One region of the Chromobacterium violaceum ATCC 12472 genome, then DNA from elsewhere that is predicted to be linked to it. Evidence: predicted binding sites of a transcription regulator. Region 1 holds the regulator's gene; each other region holds the start of a gene.
What was found. Region 1 encodes FNR, which switches genes on or off when oxygen is low (the NO sensors DNR and NnrR bind a similar motif). Its sites were predicted from a motif close to TTGATNNNNATCAA; they were not measured.

Region 1 (4,472 bases):
CGTCATTGACTTCGGCGATCAGCGGCCTCAGCTCCACCAGGCGGTCGCGCTGGGCGGGATCGAGCGGGTGGCCGGCTTCCGCCAGCGAGGCGATGGCGTTGGCCTCGCCCAGATGGCTGATCAGCGTGGTCAGCTTGGCGGTGGCGGCGTCCATCAGGTAATAAGTGTCGATGTCCGGATCCAGCGTCAGGTTGGAATTGTCGCTGATGACGCCGATCAGATTATTCAGCTTGTCGCTGAGATTGCCGTAGGCAGCGATCCATTGCGTAGGCTGGGCGGATTGCGTGGCCTTCAGCTTGTCCCAGGCGGCAGAGGCGTCCTTCCAGGCGGCGTCGCTGGCCAGCTCGGCGCCTAGCCGGCCGTTGGCGTCCTGCAGCGCCTGCCACTTGCCTTGCAGCTGCTGCATGGCCGAGGGCAGCTCGTTCCGGGCCTGGGCGTTGCCCAGCGCGGCGCGCACCGCCACTTCCTGGCCTTGCTGCGCCTGGGCCAGCATCGCGGTCAGCGGCCGCATGTAGGCGACGCCCACTTTTTCCTTGGCGGTGGATTCGATATTGTCCTGGTTGCTGCGGTACAGACCGTAGACCAGGTACAGCAGCGCCGCGGCGAACAGCACGCCGATCACGGCGAAGCGCTGCGGATAGCTCAGGCGCTGCATCAGCCTGACGATGGGCGTGGACATGGGCGGCTCCTTGCAAAAGCGGGCTGCCGCGCCTGGTTCTGCCCGGCACGCTTGCATACCCTTTGTATAAGTGATTTTGCTTACCACGCAGGGAAAAATAAGCGCTACCCGCCTTAGGAACAGTTCCGCCGGGAACGGCGGGGCCGGAGAAACCCCGCCGGGAAGAGGCTCAGATAGTTCTGGAGTAGCGGGCTTGGGTCTCGCGCTCGCGCAGGTGGCGGTCGAAGATCATCGCGATGTTGCGGATCAGGAAGCGGCCCTTGGGCTCCACCATCAGGAAGTCGCCGTCGAAGGACAACAGTCCCTGCTGCTGGAATTCGCGTATCTGTGGCATTTCCGCCGCAAAATACTGGGCGAAGTTGATGCCGTGGACCTCCTCGATGGCCTCCACCGACAGCGCGAAGCGGCACATCAGGCTCTGGATGATGGTCCGGCGCAGCACGTCGTCGCTGTCCAGCGTCAAGCCGCGCACCACCGGCAGCCGGCCCTGGTCCAGCGCCGCGTAGTAGCCCTCCAGCGTTTTGTCGTTCTGGCTGTAACAGGATCCCACCTTGCCGATGGACGAGACGCCGAAGGCCAGCATGTCGCAGTCGGCATGCGTGGAATAGCCCTGGAAGTTGCGTTGCAGCCGGCCCTGGCGCAGCGCGACGGCCAGTTCGTCGTCGGGCTTGGCGAAATGGTCCATGCCGATGAACACGTAGCCGGCGTCGGTCAGCGTCTTCACCGCGTCCTGCAGGATGTCCAGCTTGAGCGCGGCGCTGGGCAGCTCGGCCTCGTTGATGCGGCGCTGCGGCTTGAACACGCTGGGCAGATGGGCGTAGTTGTACAGCGACAGCCGGTCGGGATCCAGCGCCAGCGCCTTCTGCAGCGTGTCGCGCATGGTCTCGCGGCTTTGCAGCGGCAGACCGTAGATCAGGTCCAGGCTGACCGACTTGAAGCCGCCTTCGCGGGCGGCGTCGATCACCGCGCGGGTCTCCTCCACGGTCTGCACCCGGTTCACCGCCTGCTGCACCGCCGGATCGAAATCCTGTATGCCCACACTGACGCGATTGAAACCATAATCTGCCAGTTTCAGCATGGTTTCGCGTTTTACCTTGCGCGGATCTATCTCTATGGAATATTCTCCGTCGCTCATGAATTCGAAATGGGTTCCCAGGATGCCCATCAGCCGCTCAAGCTGGGCATCGGACAGAAAGGTGGGGGTGCCGCCGCCGAAGTGCAGCTGTATCACTTTTTCCCGGAAACCCAGCTCCGCGGACACCAGACTGATTTCCTTCTCCAGATAATCCAAATACAGGTCGGCCTTGCTGCTGTCCTTGGTGATGATCTTGTTGCAGGCGCAGTAATAGCAGATGGTGTTGCAAAATGGTATATGAGCGTATAATGATAGAGGCTTGCGGTTGGCGCCGATCTGACGCTGGCGCAATTTGTCCAGATAGTCTTGCGTCGAGAAATTTGACGTAAAACGATCTGCCGTCGGGTAGGATGTGTATCTAGGCCCCGCGCCATCCAGCCTTTCGATCAACTCGCGATCGAAGACGAAATGGGCGGGAGAGAAGGGGTGGGTAGTTTTCATGTCGTATTCGGATGGTAAAACTTCTGGAGGACTGGTAAATTTGCGAAAAACTTGTGAATTCCGCCTTGATAAGGGTCAAGCTTCGCCGGCTTGTAGCAAACACAGCATGTCTGAACAAAACCACACCTCCCTGCATACGCTGAAAATCTCCTGCTCCAGCTGCAGTCTGCGCGAGCTGTGCCTGCCCGTCGGCCTGAACCGCGAGGAAATGGGCCAGCTGGACGCGGTCATCCGCCAGAGCCGCCGCCTGAAGCGCGGCGAATACCTGTTCCGTAGCGGCGAGTCCTTCAAGTCGCTGTACGCGATCCGCACCGGCTTCTTCAAAACCTGTGTCGCCAGCCAGGACGGCCGCGAGCAGGTGACAGGCTTCCTGATGTCGGGCGAGCTGATGGGCCTGGACGGCATTTCGTCCAGCAACCACAGCTGCGACGCGGTGGCGCTGGAGGACAGCGAGGTATGCGAGCTGCCGTTCACCCGCATGGAGTCGCTGTGCCGCGACATCCCCAGCCTGCAGCACCATTTCTACCGGCTGATGAGCCGCGAGATCGTGCGCGACCAGAACGTGATGCTGCTGCTGGGCAATATGAAGGCGGAGGAGCGCATCGCCGCCTTCCTGCTGAACCTGTCGCAGCGCTTGTCCACCCGCGGCTTCGCCGCCAACGACTTCATCCTGCGCATGAGCCGCGAGGAGATCGGCAGCTTCCTGGGCCTGAAACTGGAAACGGTCAGCCGCACGCTGTCCAAGTTCCAGCAGCAAGGCTGGATCACCGTTGATCACAAGCACATCCAGCTGGTGCAGCTGGCCGAGCTGAAGAACCTGATCTCGGGCTGCATGCACGCCGACGGCCACTGAGCCGGCGGAAGGTCTTTGCGACAAAGGCAGGCGCGCAGCCTGCCTTTTTTCATGCCTGCGCGATCTTGAGCCGCAGCGCGGCCAGGCGCTCGGCGTCCGGCCAGCCGGGCGGCGAGACGAAGCCGCGCGCCGCTTCCCGCCAGCGGCCGTGTCCGGCCGGCTGCAGTTCGGCCAGCATCTGCGGCGCGTCGACTCCCCGCAGCCGCGCGCGCAGCGAGGCTTCGTCCTCCGTGTCGGCTGCCGTCCGCAGCGCGGGCGCGAGCCAGGACAGCCTGGGCAGCCAGGCCCAGCGGGAATTTTCATACAGCCGGGGCCAGTCGGTGTCGAGCGGGGCGAGCCAGCCGCGCAGCTGGCCGCAATCGAGCGGCGCCGGCGGACAACGGCCTGGCGGATAGAAGAACCAGCCGCAGATCCGGGCGCCTGTCCGGCAGTCATGAAAGCCGTCTGGCAGCAGGGGAAGCGCGTCGGGATGGCGGGACAGTTGCAGCTGTGTGGTTATTTTGGTCGCTTTCAAGCGCCAGGCATCGTTGAGGCCGGGACCGAGCAGATCGTCGGCGGTCTCGCCCAGGGAAAGGTAAAGCTTGCATGCCGTTTCCAGGTGCCAGGGCTCGCCATCCACGCGCAGCAGATAGTCGAACTCCCCCACCGTGCGGCGCTCGCTGTTTATGACTTTGAGATTTTCCGCGATCAGATCAATGTGCGGCGCATGGCGGAACCAGAAGGAAAAAAGCCGTTCGGCATATTTGCCCAGTCGTTTGCCCGGGGCGGCGGCCAGCCAGGCTTCCAGCGCGGCCGGCGCGCGGTCCAGCCTGGCCAGCAGCGCTTCTCCGCGGAGGCCCAGCAGCCGCTGCGGCGGCAGATCGGCGCCGCAGCGCCAGGGGGAGGGGGAGGTCAGCAGGAAGGCGAGGTCGCGCACCGCGGGGTGCGCGTAGGGCAGGGTGAGGCCGGGCTCAGTCGGCATCTCCGGAGCGGCCAGAAGCGGTGCGCTGCACCTGTTTGTAGAAACCGCGCAGGATGTCGATCTCCTCGCGCAGCATGCCGGCGCGGTGGAACATGGTGCGCATCCGGCGCATCAGCCGCTCGCTGTTGCGGCGCTGGAAGTAGCCGATCTCGTCCATCGCCTGCTCCAGGTGGCCGCACATGCCGTCCACCTCGCTTTGCGTCGCCGCCTCGCCCTCGGCGCGCAGGTATTCCACGTCCACGCCGGTGTGGCTGAATAGCTCGTAGGTCATCACCTGGACCGCCATCGCCAGGTTAAGCGAGAAGTAATCGGGGTTGCCGGGGATGGTCACCAGACGGTTGCATTGCTCCACCTCCTCGATCGACAGGCCGAAGGTTTCGTTGCCGAACACCAGGGCCACCTG
Region 2 (4,472 bases), 2.3 Mb from region 1:
CTGCTTGATCTCGTGGAAGAGCTCGCCGACGAATTCGTGCTGCATCAGCGGCTCGCCGCCGGAAATGGTGACGCCGCCGGCGAACTTGAGGAAACGGGCGTAAGGCGCCACTTCGGACAAGGCCTGCTCGACGCTGACCTGGCGGCCATTGTGCAGCTTCCAGGTGTCCGGGTTGTGGCAGTACAGGCAGCGGAATTGACAGCCCGAAACGAAAAACACGAAGCGCATGCCGGGGCCGTCGACGCCGGCGCCGCTCTCGGTGGAATGCAAATAGCCTATGGTGTCGGTGCTGACGGCCTGGGCGGTGTAGTCTGCGGCGATGGGTGGGGTCATTGCCGTATCTCCGGTATATCCATGAAAAAGGCGGGGCGTTCCGGAAGGAAGCCCCGCCCATTGCTGCTTGAGGCCAGTATCAGCTTACATCTTGCCGTGGAAGGTGCGGTTGATCACGTCCAGTTGCTGTTCGCGGGTCAGCTTGATGAAGTTCACGGCGTAGCCCGACACGCGGATGGTCAGCTGCGGGTACAGTTCCGGATGCTCCATCGCGTCCAGCAGGGTTTCGCGCTTGAACACGTTCACGTTGACGTGGAAGCCGCCGCCGGCGATGTGGCGCTCGCCTTCGCAGTCGAACGGCGTGCAGTTGGCGCTGCTGAACTCGGTCGGGTGCGCGGAGCAGAAGCCATCCAGGCAGTTGGCCAGGTTCAGGATGCGCTCTTCAGCGGTGTGGCCCAGCGCGTCCGGCGTGGCCGAAGCGGTCCAGCTGATGCCGTCCAGCGCGGAGTCGTACGGCAGCTTGGCCACCGAGGCGCCCGCGGCGACGAAGCCCTTCACGTCGCGGCCGTTCATCGGGTTGGCGCCCGGGGAGAACGGTTCGCCGGCGCGGCGGCCGTCCGGCGTGTTGCCGGTCTTCTTGCCGTACACCACGTTGGAGGTGATGGTCAGCACCGACTGGGTCGGCTTGGAGTCGCGGTAGAAGTACGGCTGGGCCTTGATGCGATCCATGAAGGTCTGGGTCAGCCACACGGCGATGTCGTCGACGCGGTCGTCGTTGTTGCCGTAAGCCGGGTAGTCGCCTTCGATCTTGTAGTCGACGGCCAGGCCTTCCTCATTGCGGATGATGTGCACCTTGGCGAACTTGACGGCGGACAGCGAGTCGGCGGCCACGGACAGGCCGGCGATGCCGCAAGCCATGGTGCGGACGATGTCGCGGTCGTGCAGCGCCATTTCGATGCGCTCGTAGGCGTACTTGTCGTGCATGTAGTGGATGCAGTTCAGCGCCTTGACGTAGGTGGCGGCCAGCCAGTCCATCATCTTCTCGAACTTGGGCATCAGCTCGTCGTAGGTCAGCACGTCGCTGGTGATCGGCTCGAAACCCTTGGCCACCAGCGCGCCGGACTTCTCGTCGCGGCCGCCGTTGATCGCGTACAGCAGGGCCTTGGCCAGGTTGGCGCGGGCGCCGAAGAACTGCATCTGCTTGCCGATCTTCATCGCCGACACGCAGCAGGCGATGCCGTAGTCGTCGCCCCAGTAAGGCAGCATCAGATCGTCGTTTTCGTACTGGATGGCGCTGGTATCGATGGACACCTTGGCGCAGAAGTTCTTGAAGCCCTGCGGGAAGCGGGTGGACCACAGCACGGTCAGGTTCGGCTCCGGCGCCGGGCCCAGGTTGTACAGGGTGTTCAGGAAGCGGAAGCTGTTCTTGGTCACCAGGGTGCGGCCGTCCTGGCCCATGCCGCCGATGGATTCGGTCACCCAGGTCGGGTCGCCGGAGAACAGCTGATCGTATTCCGGCGTGCGCAGGAAGCGGACGATGCGCAGCTTGATCACCAGGTCGTCGATCATTTCCTGGGCTTGCTCTTCGGTCAGCACGCCGGCGGCGATGTCGCGCTCGATGTAGATGTCCAGGAAGGTGGACACGCGGCCGAAGGACATGGCGGCGCCATTCTGTTCCTTGACGGCGGCCAGGTAGGCGAAGTACACCCATTGCACCGCTTCGCGGGCGTTGGCGGCCGGACGGCTGATGTCGTAGCCGTACTTGGCGGCCATCTGCTTCAGTTCGTCCAGCGCGCGGAATTGTTCGGACAGCTCTTCGCGCAGACGCATCACGTCGTCGGTGAAGGTAGCGTTGTCCAGTTCATGGAACACTTGCTGGCGCTCGGCGCGCAGGAAGTCGGTGCCGTACAGGGCCACGCGGCGGTAGTCGCCGATGATGCGGCCGCGGCCGTAGGCGTCGGGCAGGCCGGTGATCACGCCGGACTTGCGGCAAGCCATGATTTCCGGGGTGTAGACGTCGAACACGCCCTGGTTGTGGCTCTTGCGATACTTTTCCCACACTTCCTTGATCATCGGGTCCAGCTTGAAGCCGAAGGCTTCCAGGCCGTTCTCGACCATGCGCAGGCCGCCGTTCGGCATGATGGCGCGCTTCAGCGGGGCGTCGGTTTGCAGGCCGACGATCACTTCGTTGGCCTGGTCTATGTAGCCGGCGTCATGCGCGGTGATGGAGGAGCCGCGGTCGGCGGACACGTCCAGCACGCCCTTGGCGCGTTCCTGCTTCAGCAGTTCGCCCAGGGTATCCCACAGCTTCTTGGTGCGCTCGGTGGCGCCAGCCAGGAAGCTGTCGTCGCCTTCGTACGGCTGATAGTTCAGCTGGATGAAGTTGCGGACATCGACCTTGCTCTGCCAGTCGCCGGCGACGAAATCGCGCCACGGGTTGGCTTGGGTAGCATTCTGAGTGATGGCGTCCATCTGGGTGCCTCCTTCTTGGCTGATCCAGTAAGTGTTAGATATTGAACACATCGTACATTCGGATTCGAAAATTTCGCTTGATCTTAGTCAAGTAGCCCGCCGCTTCCGGCTCGCTTTCGATCCCGCGCCGCAACATGCCGGATGCGTCCAATCTCCTTATTTTCTCAATGGTTTATAGCAAAATCGGCGCGGTACGCCATGTACCGCGCCGACTACATTCGAAATCGAACATTTACATGCCGTTCACCGGCGCAAACGCCTTGCTGCCTTATCAGACCGCCTGCAGCGTGTGGCGTTCCAGCCGGAACACCACCAGGCCGACGCCCACGGCGCCGCCGACGATGTTGCCCAGCGTGGCCGGCAGCATATTGTGCAGGATGTCGCCCCACTCCAGCGCGGCCATGCCCTGCAGCTTGGCCAGCGCGAAGAAAGCCATGTTGGCGATGCTGTGCTCGAAACCGGAGAAGAAGAACACGAACACCAGCAGCATGATGATCAGCAGGCGCGCCGCCTCGTTGGCCAGCCGCATCGGCACCCACACCGCCAGGCAGATCACCCAGTTGCACAGCACGCCCTTCCAGAAGATTTCCATCGTGGACGCGTGCACCTTGTGCTCCACCACATTGAACAGCAGGTGGTTGGCCGGCAGCGCGCCCATGCCGCCGGCGCCGGCCAGCACCGCGACGAACAGCAGCACGCCGATCAGGTTGCCTATATATACCATCGCCCAGCTGCGCAGCAGATTGCAGGTGCGGCAGCGGCCGCTCAGTCGGCCGACAGTGAAATACATCACATTGCTGGTGAACAGCTCCACCTTGCAAACGATGATGCTGACCAGGGCCACGCCGAAGAAACCCGACGTGGCGATGTAATAGCCGGCGTCGCCGGCGGCGAAGAACACCTGGCCCAGTTTCAGGCTGACCGCGAGCACCACGGCGATCAGCGCGCCGGCCATGGCGGCGCTGAGCAGGTAGCGGCCCGGCTCGGACAGCAGCACCTTTTGCTTGCTGGCTGCCTCGTCGACCACGTAGGCGAGTGTAGAGGAGTGGCTCATTTCGTTTCGTCTCTTCAATAGTGGGTAAGCTGGCGCAGATCGGTGCCGGCCCAGCCGTTCGCATCCGATGCGACTTCACGAAAATTTTATGTTCGTTTTAGTAAATTTGTGTTTGATAACAATCAAGCCAATAGTCCATACCCTGCCGAACCCTTGCCGCAGGCGCGTGATCCCCCGCCCTGCTCCCGGCACGCCGATGCAAGAAATACCAAGACGCTGATTTGCAAACCGATTCAGTCAAAGCCGACGCTTTCCGCGCTCGACGGTCCGTCGCGCACGCGGCATGGCGGCCCCGCCACCCGCGCCGCCGCGATGGGATGGCCTGCCTTGGTCGGCGTGAGTCATTCAATTCGAAAAACAAATGTTCATTTTGTTATTATTTATTTTCGAATTCGAACATTTAGCTATCGATTACTCATCGCAACAAGTACTGTTTCGAACAATTCTATTAGAAATCGAACACTCGCCCATAAATGCCAAAAACATACCAGCGCCGCAATCCAGATCACCCACCCGTAAATTCAAACACCTTTAAATTCAATACATTAAAAAAACAGCACCAAGGAGTCCTATTGGAAAACACCTTCAGGAATCGGGACGTCTCTCCATCGCCGCCCCAAGGATCCGCCTCCATCCTCACCGAAATTCAGCGCAAGGGTGTTGCAGAGCAATT
Region 3 (4,472 bases), 700 kb from region 1:
GGCAACGTCTCCGGCCGCATGGACGAAATCCGCCCCGCGGTGCAGGCCGGCGTCGAGCAGGTGCACCAGGCGGCGGAAACGCTGGAATCCATCAGCCAGCAGGCGACCACCGCGCTCGAACACGTGCACAACGTGGTGGTGGCGATGGGCGAGCAAAGCCAGGCCGGCACCAATATCGCCGGCAACGTCGAGCAGGTGGCCGGCGTGGTCGAGGAAACCCAGAACTCGGTCAGCCACGCGGTGGAGGCGGTGCGCGCCATCGACCAGCAGGCGTCCAATCTGCACCAGACGGTCAGCCGCTTCCGGCTCTGAGCGTCCGTCCGGCATTTTCCGGCAAGCGGCCGTTTCCCGAAAACGGCCGCGAGGCGCTCGCAACAAGGACACAGGCCAGCTCCACGCACGCCGCACTTGCCGCCGCCGTTGCGGCTGGCATAATGGCAACGGGCACATGCTCCATGACAGCAAAAAAAACACCGAGGACGGACAGGAATCCCGCAAGCTCAGTGGAGAAACGTATGTCCGAAGCCCGCATGCCCGCAGGCCGAGCCGAATGGCTGCAACACAGCAAGGTGCGAGACGTCGAGCTCGCCTTTGCCGATGTCCATGGTTTTCCCCGCGGCAAGACCCTGCCCGCCGCCGCCTTCATCCAAGGGCAGCCGCTGCGCATCGCGCGCGCGGTGCCGCTGCAAAGCTGCGTCGGCGAATTCCCCGACTACAGCTTTTACGGCGAGCACGATCCGGACGTCACGCTGGCGCCGGACTACGACACGCTGCGGCCGATGCCCTGGGCCAAGACTCCGCGCGCGATGGTGATCTGCGACTGCGTCGACCACGACGGCGGCCTGTCGCCGCTAGCGCCGCGCTCGGTGCTGAAGCAAGTGCTGGCGCGCTACCGCGCCCACGGCTGGGCGCCGGTGGTGGCGCCGGAGCTCGAGTTCTACCTGTTCGCCGCCCACGGCGACCCGGCGCAGCCATTCCAGCCGCCCCAGCTTGCCAGCGGCCGCCGCGAGGCCGGCTTCGACGCCTTCGGCTTCTCCGCGCTGGGCGAACTGGAGGCGTTCTTCGACGAGCTGTACCAGGCCTGCGAAACGCTGGAGATCGCCACCGACACCTGCGTGCACGAGATGGGCCCCAGCCAGTTCGAGATCAACCTCAAGCACGGCGACGCGCTGAAGCTGGCCGACGATACCTTCCTGTTCAAGACCGCGCTGAAGGAAATCGCCCACCGCCACGGCCTCAGCGCCGTGTGCATGGCCAAGCCGCTGCCCGGCCAGCCCGGCAGCTCGATGCACATCCACCAGAGCGTGGTGGACCGCCAGGGCCGCAACGCCTTCAGCCGCGCCGACGGCTCGGAAAGCCCGGAATTCTTCGGCTTCATCGCCGGCCTGCAGCGCTTCCTGCCCGAACTGATGCCGATGTTCTGTCCCAATCCCAACTCCTACCGCCGCTTCGTCAAGGGCATGGCGGCGCCGGTCAACCTCAGTTGGGGGCTGGACAACCGCTCGGTCGGCCTCAGGGTGCCGGTATCCGGCCCCGAGGCGCGGCGGGTGGAAAACCGCCTGCCCGGCTGCGACGCCAATCCCTATCTGGCGCTGGCCGCCAGCCTGGGCGCCGGCCTCGCCGGCATAGAGGGTAAGCTGGTGCCGGACGAGGCGGTGCACGGCAATGTGTTCAAGCAGCAGGCCGCCAGCCTGCCGACCACGCTGGACGCCGCCTGCGCGGCGATGGCCGCCGGCTGCGCCGAGGAGCTGTTCGGCGCCGACTTCAGCCGCGCCTACCTGGCGGTGAAGGAGGTGGAGCTGAACGACTACCATCGCCAGGTCACCGCCTGGGAACGGCAATATCTGGGGTTTCTGGTCTAAAGCGTCCCAACGTTGATTGTTTGTCGACAGGCGCCACATCCCCTTCGGCCCGTGCCGGCAAAGCAGCCTGGCTCCAGGGGCCTTTAAGCCGCCGTTTTTTCGATCGGCGGCGCCTGGATCAAGGCTGTTTTGCCGGGGTTTCTCGGACCGCAGGGGTCGCCTAGGGGTGACTGCGTGCGAATCTCTGATTCGCTCAGTGATAGGGAGCAGGCGAAACAGCTCCCCGACCTGCTCGGCGGGCAGCCCCGCCATGCAAACATTCGTCCGCGCAGCGGACTCCATGAGCCAAACCCATAGCCTGATTCGAGCCAAGCATCGCGGCCACGCATTTGCCCTGGATCAACACCCGCGCTCGCCCGGCGAGACATCGCCGCCGCCATCAGAGTATGCTGAAGGCATCCCACCAAGCGGTAGTTCGCGAAGGAGCAGCCCATGTATCGTCACATCATCGCCGCGATAGACGGCAGCAACAATTCCGACAAAGCCCTGCACGAGGCCATACGCGTCGCCAAGTTCACCGAAGCGCGCCTGACCCTGATCCATGTCGCCAGCCTGCGCGATCTGGCCGTGGACAGCCTGGGCGTCTACGCCGGCGACCCCGGCTACGACCTGGCGCTGCAGCAGGGCCAGGAAGCGCTGGCGCGCGCGCAGGAGATCGCCCGCAACGCCGGCCTGAGCAATGTGGTCAGCCATCTGGAAAAAAGCTGGGAAGGCGGCCATGACCTGGCCGATCTGCTGATAGGCTACGCCAGCGCGCAGCAGGCCGATCTGATCGTGCTCGGCACTCATGGCCGCAGCGGCCTGGCCCATCTGTTCCTGGGCAGCTTCGCCGAGGACATCCTGCGCCGCAGCCAGTGTCCGCTGCTGGTGGTGCGCAGCCAGGAAGACGACGACATCCGCGTCGAGTAAGCCCTGGCCCGCAACACGCCGGCCCGCCTCGCGCGGGCCTTGCCGTTTCTCAGCGCCGCCCGGCGTGGACGAAGAACTCGCGGTTGCCGTCGCCGCCCTTGATCGGACTGTCGAACCAGGCCAGCGTCTGCATGTTCTGCTCGGCCAGCACCCGATCTATCTTGTCCCTCACCAGCGGGTACAGGGTCTCGTCGCGGACGATGCCGCCCTTGGACAAGCCCTCGCGCCCCACCTCGAACTGCGGCTTGACCAGGCTGAGCAGCCGGCCGCCCGGCTTCAACAAGGGCAAGGCGGAAGGCAGCACCAGGCTCAGCGAGATGAAGGACACGTCGCACACCATCAGATCGAAGCCGTCGCCGTCGTTGGCGGCCAGCAGCGCCGCGCGGTCCAGCGCGCGGGCGTTGACGCCTTCAAAGTAGCGGACCCGCGCATCCTCGCGCATCCGCGGGTGCAGCTGGTCGTGGCCGACGTCCACGCCCACCACCCGGCGCGCGCCGGCCTGCAGCAGGCAGTCGGTGAAGCCGCCGGTGGATTGGCCGACGTCCAGCGCGGTCCAGCCGGCGATCTCCAGCCCGGCGGCGTCCAGCGCGCCGCGCATCTTCAGCCCGCCGCGCGACACGTAGCGGTCGGCCTCGTCGGCGACGATGTCGAATGCCGCATCCGCTGGAAATTTCTGGCTGGGCTTGGCCACCACCGCGCCGCGGCAACTGACGCGGCCGGCCGCGACCAGGTTCTGCGCCGCGGTCCGCGACGCGGCAAGCCCTTGTTCCACCAGCAAAATATCCACTCGAATCATGTCCGCTCCCGATGCCCGCATCCCGATGAACGCGACAGGTTGGCGAAGCCGCCATCCGCTGTCAAGCCGGGCCGCCCGCCCGGGCCTTCTGCGCGGAATGCCACATTCCCTGTTTACAAGAAAACGCTAATAATGATAATCTAAAAAGCAATTGATTGATTTCATTCAATAATTCAGACAGCCATCTCTGCCAGAACGGGTACGCCGCCCGTCAATCCGTAGAATCATACCCATTTGCGCTGTCTCGCCCCGCCAGCGTCCGGCCTTTGCCCGGGCGGGGTCTTCGCGCCGGCCATCGCCGGCTTCGCCCGCGGCCCTGCCGCGCCATACGCCACCATCCATCACGGTCGCGCGCCCCGAGCGGGGCGCCTCGCCGCCATGCAAGGAGTTCCGATGGTCCTACGCCTGTCTTTGTTGTTCGCCGTATTGTTCGCGCTCTGGGGCGCCGTCGCCCCCGGACACATGACCGCCGCCGCCTCGGAGTGGCTGAGCTTCACCATTTCCCGCTTCGGCTGGTTCTACCTGCTGTCGGTGTTCGGCTTCCTGCTGTTCGCCCTCTACCTGGCTTTCGGCCGCTTCGGCCACATCCGGCTGGGCAAGGAGGACGAAGAGCCGGAATTCTCCCGCCTGAGCTGGTTTTCCATGCTGTTTTCCGCCGGCATGGGCATCGGCCTGGTGTTCTGGGGCGTGGCCGAGCCGCTGTCCCACTTCGCCACGCCGGCCAGCGCGGCCACCGCGCCGGAATCGGCAGAAGCCGCGCGGCTGGCGATGCGCCACGCCTTCTTCCACTGGGGCCTGCACCCATGGGCGGTGTACAGCCTGACCGCGCTGGCGCTGGCCTACTTCAAGTTCAACCGCGGCCAGAAGGGCCTGATCAGCGCCGCCTTCCGCCCGCTGCTGGGCGA

Region 2: pflB (formate C-acetyltransferase) is a predicted target of FNR. The motif match lies at 2,823-2,836, and genes of this name have one in related genera.
Region 3: CV_RS21345 (universal stress protein) is a predicted target of FNR. The motif match lies at 2,192-2,205, and genes of this name have one in related genera.

Annotation. Positions count from the first base shown of each region.
Region 1 covers NC_005085.1:3,942,844-3,947,315, reverse strand. Annotated here, with positions in the region: gene CV_RS18055 (methyl-accepting chemotaxis protein) at 1-679, opposite strand, end outside; gene hemN (oxygen-independent coproporphyrinogen III oxidase) at 849-2,255, opposite strand; gene fnr (fumarate/nitrate reduction transcriptional regulator Fnr) at 2,362-3,108, shown strand; gene CV_RS22350 (DUF1853 family protein) at 3,158-4,069, opposite strand; gene CV_RS18035 (RNA methyltransferase) at 4,059-4,472, opposite strand, start outside.
Region 2 covers NC_005085.1:1,486,416-1,490,887, reverse strand. Annotated here, with positions in the region: gene pflA (pyruvate formate-lyase-activating protein) at 1-333, opposite strand, end outside; gene pflB (formate C-acetyltransferase) at 418-2,745, opposite strand; gene CV_RS06890 (formate transporter FocA) at 3,017-3,799, opposite strand; gene CV_RS23400 (hypothetical protein) at 3,842-4,318, shown strand.
Region 3 covers NC_005085.1:4,638,543-4,643,014, forward strand. Annotated here, with positions in the region: gene CV_RS21335 (methyl-accepting chemotaxis protein) at 1-312, shown strand, start outside; gene CV_RS21340 (glutamine synthetase family protein) at 516-1,862, shown strand; gene CV_RS21345 (universal stress protein) at 2,295-2,771, shown strand; gene CV_RS21350 (TlyA family RNA methyltransferase) at 2,821-3,567, opposite strand; gene CV_RS21355 (glycine betaine uptake BCCT transporter) at 3,961-4,472, shown strand, end outside.